DNA from 2 places in the Streptomyces sp. NPDC001502 genome. Region 1 is predicted to be linked to the other one. Evidence: riboswitches for the same ligand, from Rfam matches in the RefSeq annotation. Region 1 holds a riboswitch; the other holds the start of a gene.
What was found. A riboswitch is a leader RNA that binds a small molecule or an ion and turns the genes downstream of it on or off. The one in region 1 is predicted to bind cobalamin.
Positions count from the first base shown of each region.

Region 1 (6,550 bases):
GAAGATCCGCTCAGGAAGGCACTCCATGCGCCAGACCCTCGTCCGCCGCTCGGTGGTCACCACGCTCGCCCTCGGCCTCGCCCTCGCCACCGCTCCGGCCGTGGCCGAGGCCAAGCCGAAGCCGAACACGAACGCGGCCGTCAAGGTGAACCTCACCGTCCAGGGCCCCGACGGGCTGCTGTTCAAGGGCAAGGTCAAGACCAAGGGCCACGACGTCACCACCGCGACCGGTGGCACCCACAAGTGCGACGGCACCAACGGCGGCGCGAACCCGTCCAAGGTCCCCACCCCGACCGCCGCCCTCGACGACGCCGCCCACAAGAAGGGCTTCACCTGGAACGGCACCTGGTACGCGTCCTTCGACGACTTCTCCGTCGACACCATAAAGAACGTCAGCGGCGGCGGCTCGGCGTACTGGAGCATCGCCGTGAACGGCACCCCGACCCCGGTCGGCGGCTGCCAGTTCAAGCTCAACGCGGGCGACCAGGTCTCCTTCACCTGGACGTCCTTCTAGGGCCTGACGCCGGCCCGGAAGGGGGCTGCGGGCCCGAAGGTCCGCAGCCCCGCCGGCATTCGGTGATCAGACGCCCCAGCGCAGGGCGATGGTGTCGCCCACGTTGATGACCTTGTCGCGGACCGCGCCGGCGAACGCGGAGCCGTCGACGCTGACCTTCCAGGTGTTGGAGCCGCTGTTGGCCTTGCCGTTGACGGCCGTGACGGTGCCCGTGCCCGACGAGGGGGTCACGCTCGTGACGCAGCCGGACGGGGTCGCCCCGGTGGTGGCCGCGTTCAGGACGTCTCCGAGGGTGGTGGTCGTACCGGTCGGGGTGAAGGCCACCGAGCAGACCTTGAGGTTGCCGGCGCCGTCGTCGACGGTCAGCGCCAGCTTGGTGGCGGTACCGGCGGTGAAGGTGGACTGGACGACCCACTGCGGGGCGCCGGGGCTGACCGGGACGGGCGGGGCCGTGGTGAAGCCACCGCCCGCGACGGCGCGCAGCGCGTCGATGGAGGCGTACGCGGTCGGGGTGGTGTCGGCCGGCTTGTACTTGAAGCCGCCCGCCGGGTTGTACTGGTTGGCGATCAGGAAGTCGATCGGGGTCTTGCCGTTGGCGGTGAGGAAGTCGCCGGTCTGCGGGTTGATGCCGCAGGCGTTCAGGCCGGCGACCCCCCAGCCGTTGGAGCTGGTGTTGACCCCGTAGAGGGAGTTGAAGGCACCGGAGTTGGCGACGAGCTTGCCCTTGAGGAAGTTCTTGGCCTGGACGACGTCGGCGTCGGTGTTGGGGACGCCGGAGACGCAGAGCGCGGCCATCGCGGCGCCGGTCATGTCGACGTCGCTCGCGGAGTTGAGGACGGTGGGGTTGCCCTCGGCCTTGTTGTAGGTCCAGCCGCCGTCGACGTGCTGGTTGGCGCGGATGCGGGTGACCATCGAGTCCGTGAGCGCCTGCGGAACGCGGGCGCCGCCCGCCTGTGTCTTCGCGCCGCCCAGCGAAAGGGCTGCGAAGACCGTGCCGTTGAAGTTTCCGGAGGAGCCGAAGTAGCCCGTCTCCGCCGTCTGCCAGTAGGAGTAGATGTTCGCCACGAGGTTGCGGGAGGCGGAGACGCGGGCCGGGTCGATGCCGGCGGCGTACGCGTTCAGGGTGCCGCGCTCGTAGTCGGTGACCACCGGGGAGGCCGACGGCCAGCCCGCCGTGGACAGCAGGTTCCGGTAGACGGTGCGGGCGTTCTTCGTCGTGTCCCCGCCCGGGGCGACGTCGACGACCGCGGTGCCGGCGGCGGCGAAGGTGCTGAACGCCCACTCGTTGGAAAGGCCGGAGCCGGCGTACGAACCGTCGGCCGCCTGGAGCGACTTGAGGTAGGCGACGCCGTTCGTCTTGGAGGTGGCGATCTGCGCGGGCGACGAGGTCGCGAAGGCGGGCAGCGCGGTGAGGGCGAAGGCGCCGAGCGTGGCGGGCACCGTGAGCGCGAGGCGGCGGGACGTACGGGGACGGGACATGGCCTGCTCCTGGAATCGGCGGACGCCGGCCTTCCCGGGCACCCCGCGATCACCGTACGGGCGTACGGCCTGGCAGGGTCGGGGGCCGCCGTCCGGAACGCGTGGTACGGCTGCTGTACTGCATCGCCGTTTGGGCATTCGGGCTCGGAAACGGCCCTCGCCGCCCCCACACCGCTGCGCGTCAGCTCCGGCATCGCACCGGATTCCCCCATGTGGCAGCCCTGGACGCTACCCGAGTGATCAAGGGACCGCCAGCCACCCGGTCCGTGATGCCGACCGCATCCGTCCGGGGCCGGTCCGCTGAGACCCATGCCACCTTGACGCTTCGTCGGGATCCGTGTTGCACTCCGGCTGATAACTGCTCAGTACCAGGGGAAGCCGGTCGAATTCCGGCGCTGACCCGCAACCGTAGGCCCGGTTCGACCGGGTGAGCCGGAATGCCTGGGGCTGGGTCACAGTACGAAGAGCGCCGTCGCGGATTGCGGTGTGGTCGTCGCAGCCTCTCCACGGCAACAGTGCCGTGCGGGGGCGCATCGCCACGTACGCAACCGCCCGGCAGAGACGAGGGCCGCGGTGGGGACCGAACAACAGGCGGAACGGCAGTCGGGGACGAGGCGGCGATCGCTGTCTCTCGTGACCGCGGCCTTCCTGACGCTCGGTGCGGGAGTGGCCTTCCTCACGGTTCCCTCGTCCGCGAACGCCGATCCGATCGAGCAGTGCACGGCCACCACCGGCGCCGTCGTCGCGGTCGACTTCGGGCCTTTCGGCGGGAAGGTCGAGCGTGGCTGCGACACCACGCCGACGACCGGCTACGAGCTGCTGCACACCGGTGGCTTCACGACGGAGGGCACCGTCCACGACGGCCCGGCCTTCATCTGCCGCATCGGCAAGGGATCCTTCAACTCCGGTACGCAGTACCCCAGGCCGGACAAGGAGGAGTGCGTCCTCACCCCGCAGGCCACGGCCTACTGGTCGTACTGGACCGCTTCGCCCGGGCAGCGGAAGTGGTCCTACAGCCAGCTGGGAGCCATGGCCCGGACCCCGAAGGCCGGCGATGTGGAAGCCTGGGTCTACGGCGCCACCGACATCGCCGGCACCAGGGGCAAGCCGTCCTTCTCCCCCGACGACATCCGGGGGTTCACCACCCCCGACCCGACCGTGCCGACGGTCCCGCCCAAGGTGCCCGCCGGATCGGTCGACGTACTCGCGGCCACCCGCTGGGTCACCGGGATACTGGCGGAAGGGGAGCGGGTCGTCGACGAAGGCTCCACCACCCCGAACCACTTCCTCACCACGGAGGCCGTGTTCGCCCTCACGGCGGCCGACCGCAAGAGCCCGGTGGCGAAGAAGGTCGCCGACTTCCTCGCCACGCCCGCACAGACCGACGCCTACGCCTACCCGGCCGGCAAGGACGGCATCCCGGAGGCCATCGCCGCGGCCCGGCTCGCGCTGGTCGCCGAGGCCACCGGCAAGGACCCGCGCGCGTTCGGTGGGCACGACCTGCTCGGCGACCTCGTGAAGTACGCCTGCCCCCGCGACATCGGCGAGGGCGACACGGTCGAAGGCTGCTTCACCAAGGGCGACTTCCGTACGACGGGGCAGGCCGACGCCCAGGCCATGGCCGTCATCGCTCTGGTCAACGCCGGTGTGACGCCCCCGGCCGGCTCCGTGGCCCGGCTGACCGTCCTCCAGTGCGAGGACGGCGGATTCACCAGCGTCCTCATCCGGCCCGGAACCGAGGGGTGCGAGAGCGAGGCCGGCGCCACCGGCCTGATCACCCTGGCCCTCGAACGGGCCGGCGGCCACGAAGCGGTGCTCCGGAAGGCCCGCGGCTACCTGAAGAGGTCCCAGCTGGCGACCGGCGCGTGGCCCGCCGTCTCCTACGAGACGACCGGCAACCCGACCGCCACCGCCTGGGCAGCGCAGGCTCTGCGTGCCCTCGGCGACGAGGCGTTCGCGGACGCCGGCGTCTCCTGGCTCTCCGGGCACCAGCTCGCCAAGGGCGGATTCGGCTTCGATCAGGACGACACCGAATCAAGGGTGTACCCCACCGCGACCGCCGCTCTCGCGGGCGCCGGCAGCGATCTCACCGCAGTGACGGCCAAGCCGACCGAACCCCCGACCACTCCGCCGGCCGGTCAGGGGCCCGACACGAAGAAGGGCGTCGCGTACCTGAGCGCCCCGTCCCGGTTGGTCCAGGGCCGTTTCTACGAGAGCCAGCCCGGCACGGGCTTCGCCGATTACGGCCTGACCATCGACGGCGCGTACGCCCTCGCCGCCACCGGCGAGAACAACGCCACCCTGCGCAACATCGTCGACTTCATGGACAAGGGCGGCAAGGACGGCAAGAACCGCGGCATCCACGACTGGACCCTCGTCGGCACGAAGTACGCGAACGGCGGCTCCATCGGCAAGGCGGCCGTACTCGCCGAGGCTGTGGGCCGCGATCCGCGGAACTTCGGCGGCCAGGACCTGATCGCCGCGCTCGCCAAGATCACGTGCCAGGCGAAGACCTCGACCCGTCAGGAGTGCGCGGCCAAGGGGAACTACGCCTACGCCACGTCCGTCTTCAAGCAGTCGCTCGGCGTCATGGCCCAGGTCCGCGCCGGTGAGAAGGCCGCCGCGGCCGAGCCCGCCGCGTACCTCAAGAGCCTGCAGACTCCCTCCGGGGCCTGGGTCAGCCTGATCGGCGAGCCCAGCGGTCCCGAAGTGGACTCCACCGCCATGGCCGCCATGACCGTGGACCTCCTCCCCGACGCCGATTCCCAGGCTGCGGTGGACAGGGCACTCGCCTGGCTCGCAGCGCAGCAGGAGCCCGACGGCGGCTTCCCCGGCGCCTCCGGGAACTCCGTCAACTCCGCCGCCCTCGCCGTCCAGGGGCTCTCGCTGGACGCGCCCAAGTACGGCGCCCAGATCGCCAGGGCCCGCACGTTCCTGGCAAGCCAGCAGAACGGCGACGGCGGCTTCAACGTCGCCAAGGGCGGCCAGCCCGGTTCCGACCTCCGCGCGTCCACCCAGGCGGTCGGCGGCGCCACCGGCATCTCCTTCGGCCTCCTGACCCGCGACCTCAGCGGCACCACCCCCGAGCCCGTCCCCAGCACGTCCGGAGGTACCTCCGCCGGTACTTCCGGCGGTACCTCCGCCGGTACTTCCGGCGGCAACGGCTCGCCCGTCATCGTGACGCCGGGCGAGAGCGACGGCGGCGCGGGGCCGGTCGGTGGCTCCGGCTCGGGCGGCGGTCCCCTCGCCTCCACGGGAGCCCGGGTCGGCACGCTCGCCGCCGCCGCGCTGGCCTTGACCGTCGGCGGCTGGGGCATCACCCGCGCCGCGAAGCGCCGCCGCCGGACGGGAAGTGGAGCATGAGCCGCAACCGCACCCCGCGGGCCCTGGCCCGTACGGCGGCCGCGCTGGGGCTGACGGTGGCGGCCTTCGCCGCCACCGCGGCCCCGGCGGGGGCCGCCCCACAGCCCATGGGGCAGTGCACCACCTCCTCCGGGGTCGTCCTCGCGGTGGACTTCAGCCGCTGGGGCGGACCCGTCTACCGCTCCTGCGGTACGACCCCCACCACCGGCTACGAGCTGCTCAACCAGGGCGGCTGGGCCACGACCGGCACCGGCCACGACGGGCCCGCCTTCATCTGCCGGATCGGCTACAGCGGCCACCAGGGCGGCAGGCAGTTCCCGACCCCGCAGCAGGACGACTGCGTCCTGACCCCGCCCGCCTCCGCCTACTGGTCGTACTGGCACGCGAACCCCGGCCAGAACACCTGGGAGTACAGCCAGCTCGGCGCCATGCTCTACAAGCCGAAGCCCGGCAGCGTCGACCTGTGGATCTTCGGCGGGACGAACATCGAGGGCACCGAGGGGAAGCCCACGGTCACCCCCGACCAGCTGCGGGCCAAGAACACCAGGCCCGAGGGCGGCCCCGCGCCCAAGGACACCCGCACGGCGGCCCCGCTGCCGCCGAACGCCAACACCGGGCCCCGGCCCGAGAACCCGCCGCCGGGCGGGGCGCCTGCCGCCACGACACCGCCGCCCGGCCCTGCGGCCTCGCCCTCGGCTTCGGCTTCGGAAAGCCCCGCCGCGAGCGCCGCGCCGACGCCTTCCGCGCCGCCTTCGTCCGGCGAGCCGGTGCTCGCCGCGTCGTCTCCCGGCCCCCAGGTGGTCGAGGCCGCGCCCGCGGCCGACGCGAAGCACGACGTGGGCTCCTTCCTGCCCGCCGTCGCCACCGGAGCGCTGGTGCTGCTGATCGGCGCCGGCGCCGTGTTCGCGGCCAGGCGCCGCCGTCGTACGGAGTAGCCGCGTGCCACGCACCACCACCACGGCGAAGGCGGCGGGCCCGCCCGCGTCCGGCCCGGCGTCCGGGCCCGCGTCCGGCCCCGTGCCGGACGCGGGCGGCCGCCGGCTGCCCCGTACCCTGCACCCGGTCGCCTGGTGGATCTGGGCGCTCGCCCTGGCCACCGCGGTGAGCCGCACCAACAACCCGCTGCTGCTCTTCCTCGTCCTCGCGGTCCTCGGCTACGTGATCACCATGCGCCGCACCGAGGCCCCCTGGGCG
Region 1 is NZ_JBIAVW010000005.1:394,062-400,611, forward strand. Features, by position in the region: gene ACFY0D_RS11365 (DUF4430 domain-containing protein) at 26-514, shown strand; gene ACFY0D_RS11370 (hypothetical protein) at 581-1,993, opposite strand; cobalamin riboswitch at 2,126-2,202, opposite strand; cobalamin riboswitch at 2,320-2,457, shown strand; gene ACFY0D_RS11375 (prenyltransferase/squalene oxidase repeat-containing protein) at 2,567-5,356, shown strand; gene ACFY0D_RS11380 (hypothetical protein) at 5,353-6,291, shown strand; gene ACFY0D_RS11385 (energy-coupling factor transporter transmembrane component T) at 6,374-6,550, shown strand, end outside.

Region 2 (6,550 bases), on a different contig from region 1:
CCTGGCCGGTGACTCCGCCCACGAGATGTCCCCCACCGGGGCGTTCGGCTCGAACACCGGCATCCAGGACGCCCACAACATCGCCTGGAAACTCGCCGCGGTCCTGAACGGCTCGGCCGGGCCGGGGCTGCTGCAGACCTACGAGGCCGAGCGGTTGCCGGTGGCCCGGGCGACGAGCGAGCGCGCCTCGGCGCGTTCGGCGGAGCACAGCCACCCGGGGTACGAGCCCGAGCCCGAGCCCGGGTCCGCCTCCGGGGCCGCGCCCGCGGCCGGGCCGGACTCCGCGCCGGGCGGGGGCGGCGGCCGGCAGGGCGGGGTCCTCTCCGTGGCCATGGGTTACCGCTACAACCGGGGCGCGGTGCTGGGCGCCGACCCGGACCGGCCCGTCGTACCCGAACGGATGCGGCTCTGCGGGGATCCGGGCAGCCGTGCACCGCACATGTGGCTCTGCGGTCCAGGGGATCCGGATCCGAAGTCCACCGTGGACCTCTACGAGCGTTCCTTCGTCCTGCTGTGTTCCGAGGGCACGCCGTGGCGTGCCGCGGGGCGGTCCGTCGCCGAACTGCTGGGCCTGCCCCTGGACGTGTACGCGATCGGCACCGGCCCGGAGGCCGACCTGATCCCGGCGAACGGCGGCGACTGGAGCGAGGTGCACGGCACGGCCGAGGAGGGTGCGATCCTCGTCCGACCGGACGGTTTCGTGGCCTGGCGCTCGGCGCAGGCGGTGGCGGATCCGGCAGCGGTCCTCCACGAGGTCCTGACCACGCTGCTGGACCGGTCCTGATCCGACCGTTCCCGTTCCCGGAGAGACGAGGGCGCCGTCCGGCGGAGTGATCCGCGGGACGGCGCCCTTTCACCTGGCGACGAGGCGGCCGGACCGGGTCATCGCGTCGTCTTCGAGCCGAGGCTCCCGGGTGTCCTCGGAACCCAGTCGGGGACCGCCGAGGCCTGCTTCGGATCCGGCTCCAGCATGGTCACGCGCCAGCCGTCCTCTCCGGTCCTTCCGGCGAGGCGCACCAGGAACGACTTGGTCTGGCCCGTGTCGTGGAAGTACACGACGACGAGCTGCCGCACGGACCCCTCGTCGTAGAAGTCCGCGGTCACCTTCCCCTTGGCCCCCTCGTGGAAGGCCCGGATCCAGTTCCGGGCGGTCCGCTCGACGTCCCCCTTCGCGTCATCGGGGTCGTCGGCGAGCGCCTCCACCTCCTCGGCCTTGCCGTCGGCGAGCCGCCAGATCAGCTTCTGGGTGATCCCGAGGGACTCGGAGGTGGGGTACCCGACCACGCCCAGGGGTTCGTGGCCCGCGTAATCGGTCGCGTACTGCAGCTTCTCCTCGTCGGCGGCACAGGCGGTGAGACCGCCCCAGGCCAGCACGGACACCAGGGCGGCGCGTACGACGAAGGCGGCCCTCGGCCGGGCGCTCATCGGGGAACCCATACTTCCTCGGTCTTCCGGTGGTCATCGAGTGATCTCGGTGCAGAGAGCTGCAACGTACTGCCCTGACCGGGCAGTTCGATCCGGTAAACGGACAAGAGGGACACAACTCGCGTCTCAGTGATGCAATTCACTCAATGGCTGGATTTCGACCCTCGTGGGTCTCACCCCACCATCCGGATGCCGGACAACTCCGCGCGCCGACGGGGAACGCCGTCTACTCTGGCCGGGCAGCTGGTTCGCCCCGTCCGCCAGGCGGGATGCGTCGTAAGAGGGAACCCGGTGGGAATCCGGGACTGCCCCGCAGCGGTGAGCGGGAACGACCGCCGTCATACGCACTGGGCCCGGACGGGTCTGGGAAGCGACGGCCAGTAGGAGTCTCGTACGGCATCCGTACGACGAGACGTGCCCGCGAGTCCGAAGACCTGCCCGTTGCCCGTACGCGACCGATCGCGCACGGAAATCCCGGTGACCTCGTGGGCGGGTCGGCGACACATCAGGCGGACGACCGCGGACGCGTGCAGCTGCACGTACCCGTACCCGGTCGGGCTCCGCCCGGTTCGTCATCCCTTCGCGCCCTCGGCCCCTCACCGGGTCCACAGGAGAACGCTCGCGAAGGAGAGTTCCGTGACCCGCAAGACCCCCGCCACCGCAGGACGGCCCACCGTGGCCACCGTGTACGGCTACCCCCGCCAGGGCCAGAACCGCGAACTGAAGAAGTCCGTCGAGGGCTACTGGAAGGGCCGCGTCACCGCCGACGCCCTCCGGGAGACCGCCCGCGACCTGCGCCGCACCAACTGGCAGCAGCTGGCCGACGCCGGCATCACCGAGGTGCCGACCGGTGACTTCTCGTACTACGACCACGTGCTCGACACCAGCGTGATGGTCGGCGCCGTCCCCGAGCGGCACCGCGCCGCCGTCGCGGCCGACCCGCTCGACGGGTACTTCGCGATGGCGCGCGGTACCCAGGACGTGGCGCCGCTGGAGATGACCAAGTGGTTCGACACCAACTACCACTACCTGGTGCCCGAACTCGGCCCCGGCACCATCTTCACCGCCGACTCCACCCGTCAGGTCGCCCAACTGGGGGAAGCGCGCGGGCTGGGCCACACCGCCCGCCCGGTCCTGGTCGGCCCCGTCACCTACCTGCTGCTGGCCAAGCCCGCCCCCGGCGTCGCCGCCGGCTTCGATCCGCTGGCCCTGCTCGACCGGCTCCTGCCCGTCTACGCCCAGGTCCTGGCCGACCTGCGCGCCGCCGGAGCCGAGTGGGTGCAACTGGACGAGCCCGCCCTGGTGCAGGACCGCACCCCGGCCGAGCTGAACGCCACCGCCCGCGCGTACCGGGAACTGGGCGGCCTGACCGACCGGCCCAAGCTGCTCGTCGCCTCCTACTTCGACCGGCTCGGCGAAGCCCTGCCCGTGCTGGCCAAGGCACCCGTCGAAGGCCTCGCGCTGGACTTCACCGAGGCGGCGGCCGCAAACCTCGACGACCTCGCCGCCGTCGGGGGCCTGCCCGGCAAACGCCTCGTCGCCGGTGTCGTGAGCGGCCGCAACATCTGGATCAACGACTACGAGAAGTCCCTCGCCACCCTCGGAACCCTCCTGGGGCTCGCCGACCGGGTGGACGTGGCCACCTCCTGCTCCCTGCTGCACGTGCCGCTGGACGCCAGCGCCGAACGGGACATCGACCCGCAGGTCCGGCGCTGGCTCGCCTTCGCCCGCCAGAAGACCGCGGAGGTCGCCACCCTCGCCCGGGGTCTGGCCCGCGGCACGGACGCCATCGCCGCCGAACTCGCCGCCAACCGGGCCGACCTGGCCTCCCGCGCCGGCTCCGCCCTCACCCACGATCCGGCGGTCCGGGCCCGCACCGCCGCCGTCACCGACGCGGACGGGCGGCGCGCCCAGCCGTACGCCGAGCGGACGGCCGCCCAGCGGGCACACCTGGGCCTCCCGCTGCTTCCGACGACCACGATCGGGTCGTTCCCGCAGACCACCGAACTGCGCACGGCCCGCGCCGACCTGCGGGCCGGGCGCATCGACACCGACGGCTACGAGGACCGCATCCGGGCCGAGATCCGGGAGGTCCTGGCCTTCCAGGAGAAGGCCGGCATCGACGTCCTCGTGCACGGCGAGCCCGAACGCAACGACATGGTGCAGTACTTCGCCGAGCAGCTCACCGGTTACCTGGCCACCCAGCACGGCTGGGTCCAGTCCTACGGCACCCGCTACGTCCGCCCGCCCGTCCTGGCCGGCGACATCTCCCGCCCCGACCCGATGACCGTGCGCTGGACCACGTACGCCCGGTCGCAGACGTCCAAGCCGGTCAAGGGCATGCTGACCGGCCCCGTCACCATGCTCGCCTGGTCCTTCGTCCGCGACGACCAGCCCCTCGGCGACACCGCCCGCCAGGTGGCGCTCGCCCTGCGCGACGAGGTGGGCGACCTGGAGGCGGCCGGCACCCCGGTCATCCAGGTCGACGAGCCCGCCCTGCGCGAGACCCTCCCGCTGCGGGCCGCCGACCACGCCGCCTACCTCGCCTGGGCCACCGAGTCCTTCCGGCTCACCACGGGCGGAGTCCGCCCGGACACCCAGATCCACACGCACATGTGCTACGCCGAGTTCGGCGACATCGTGGAGGCCATCGAGGACCTCGACGCCGACGTCATCAGCCTGGAGGCCGCCCGTTCCCACATGCAGGTCGCCGGTGAACTGGCGGGCGCCGGCTACCCGCGCGAGGTCGGCCCCGGGGTCTGGGACATCCACTCGCCGCGGATCCCCTCCGTGGCCGAGGCGACGGCTCTGCTGCGCAAGGGACTGGGGGCCATCCCGGCGGAGCGGCTGTGGGTCAATCCCGACTGCGGACTGAAGACCCGGGGCTGGCCGGAGACCCGGGCCTCCCTGGAGAACCTGGTCGAGGCGGCCCGGCAGGTCCGCGCCGAGGTCTAGGCCGCGGTCTCTTCCGGACCGTCGTCGCCGACGAGGCCCGCGACATGGTCGGTGATCACGTCGAGGATGTCCGTCGAGATCCTGTCGTCGCCCAGAGCGAGATGGTTCAGCGTCAGCCCGTCGGTCATGGCGGCCAGATAGCGGGCCAGCACGCTCACGGGCACGCGGAGTTCGAAGCCCATGTGATGCCGGAGCTGCTCGATCAGTTCGGTGTAGGTGGCGCAGTACCGCTCGTACTGCCGCCGCGCCAGGTGTTCGAAGTCCGGCCGGCGCAGGGCGTACTGGGTGAGTTCGTAGGTGAGCATGTGTTCGCCCGGGTGGGCGGACACATGGTCCCAGTACGCCTGGAAGCCCGCCCGGACGGTCTCCCGCAGGGTGGCCTTCGGCTGGATCGCCTCCCTCACCAGGGTGACGCTGTGGTCGGTGATCGCCGCGATGACGGATTCGAGCAGGGCCTGCTTGGATTCGAAGCAGTAGTGGAAGACGCTCAGGGACACGCCCGCCTCGGCGGCGATCGACCTGGTCGTCGTCGCGGCGACGCCGTCGCGGGTCATCGCGCGGATGGCGGCCTCGGTCAGCTGCCGGCGCCGCTCGGCCGAGGGCATCCGTGCCATGGGCGTTCCTTTCGGTTCGTGCTGCGGTGCCTGGTGCCTGATGCCTTGTGCCTGGTGCGTGCCGTGCGATGCCATGGCGGCCGGGGCCGGCCGGATCAGCAGATCCGGCCGGCCCCGGCCCCTGGACGTGTCTTCGGCGGGATCAGCTGCTGTAGACGCCGACCTCGTGGAGCGAGTACCCCCACTTGGTGCCGCGCTGGAGTCCCTGGACGCGGACGTAGCGGGCCGGCACCCCGGAGAAGCGGGCCGTGTCCAGGCCGCCGTCACTGGCGGTCGTGGACCAGACGGTCTGCCAGTTCGTGTCGTCCGTGGAGACCTCGATGCGGTACGCCTTCCCGTACGCGGCCTCCCAGTCGAGGGTGATGCGCCCCACCCGGTTGGCGGACCCGAGGTCGATGCGCAGCCACTGGTTGTCGTTCCACTCGCTCGCCCAGCGGGTGCCCGAGTCCCCGTCCACGGCCCGGCCCGGGGAGAAGCTGACGAAGGGGTTCCACCACTCCGCGCTCGACGCCGAGGCCGGGGAGCCCGTGGCGAGGTTCACCCCGGACTTGTGCTTCTCGGAGTTCCCCCAGGTGGTCAGGTAGGACTCGGCGCCCTTGAACAGGTCGTCCACCACGCCCTGGCCGCCGACGAGGCGGATGTCCTCGATCCAGTCGGGGACCAGACCGTAGTGCGAGGCGCCGTCGGTGTTGAGGTCCCACGTACGCGAGCCGGTGGTCTGCCGGTCGATGACGGAGCCGCCGTCGGTGCTGCGGAAGGGGTAGCGCACCGGGTTCGGGGTGTCGGCCCCGCGCGGTCCGGGCCAGCCGCCGACGCCGTTCATGTCGGTGCCGTACCCGTAGCCGACGTTGTACTTGTCGCGCAGCGCGTCCGTCCGCTTCGCCTCGGCGCTGAATCCCTCGGCACCGCTCATGTACGAGGCGATGAACCCGCCGAGCTTGTAGACCCGCTCGGTCCAGTCCATGTCCATCCAGCTGTGCGAGGAGATCACACCCGGGTACGACTCGGACTCCATGATGTCGAAGGACCGGCCCGCGGCCTTCACGCTCATGTGGTCGACCTCAAGCATCATCTTGCGCTTCATCATGCCGCGCACCGCGTACTCGCCGAGTTCCGTGAGTCCGCGCGTATTGCACTGGGCGTCGCCGGCGTAGGACGGGACCGCCACCCCTGCCGGGAGTTTGCTCTGCACCGCGGGCGCGGCCGCCGCCAGTCCGATGGGGTTGTCGTGCTGCGGGCCGGTGCACTTCTCGGTCTTCCAGAAGGTCCCGGTCGACAGGAACTGGCCCACGTTGATGGCCGTACCCAGGGCGCCCTCGTCGAAGCGGACCCCGCACAGGGCGTTGTCGAACTTGTGGCACAGGAACATGCTGCGCACCCCGAGGCGGTACAGCTCGTCCAGGCCGCGGTCGATGTCCGCCTTGCTGCACTGTGCGACGTCCAGGATCTGCTTGCAGCCGAAGGGCTCGGAGGTCTCGACCCCGAGGACCACGGCCAGCTTGCCCTGCTGGACGACGTCGCGGGCCTGCGCGGAGTCGGTGACGATCCGGAACCAG
Region 2 is NZ_JBIAVW010000020.1:10,700-17,249, reverse strand. Features, by position in the region: gene ACFY0D_RS29390 (FAD-dependent oxidoreductase) at 1-784, shown strand, start outside; gene ACFY0D_RS29385 (hypothetical protein) at 883-1,425, opposite strand; cobalamin riboswitch at 1,653-1,882, shown strand; gene metE (5-methyltetrahydropteroyltriglutamate--homocysteine S-methyltransferase) at 2,062-4,380, shown strand; gene ACFY0D_RS29375 (TetR/AcrR family transcriptional regulator) at 4,377-4,994, opposite strand; gene ACFY0D_RS29370 (discoidin domain-containing protein) at 5,137-6,550, opposite strand, start outside.
Region 2: it holds a riboswitch for cobalamin, as region 1 does, so the genes downstream of both, metE (5-methyltetrahydropteroyltriglutamate--homocysteine S-methyltransferase) here and ACFY0D_RS11375 (prenyltransferase/squalene oxidase repeat-containing protein) in region 1, are expected to answer to the same signal.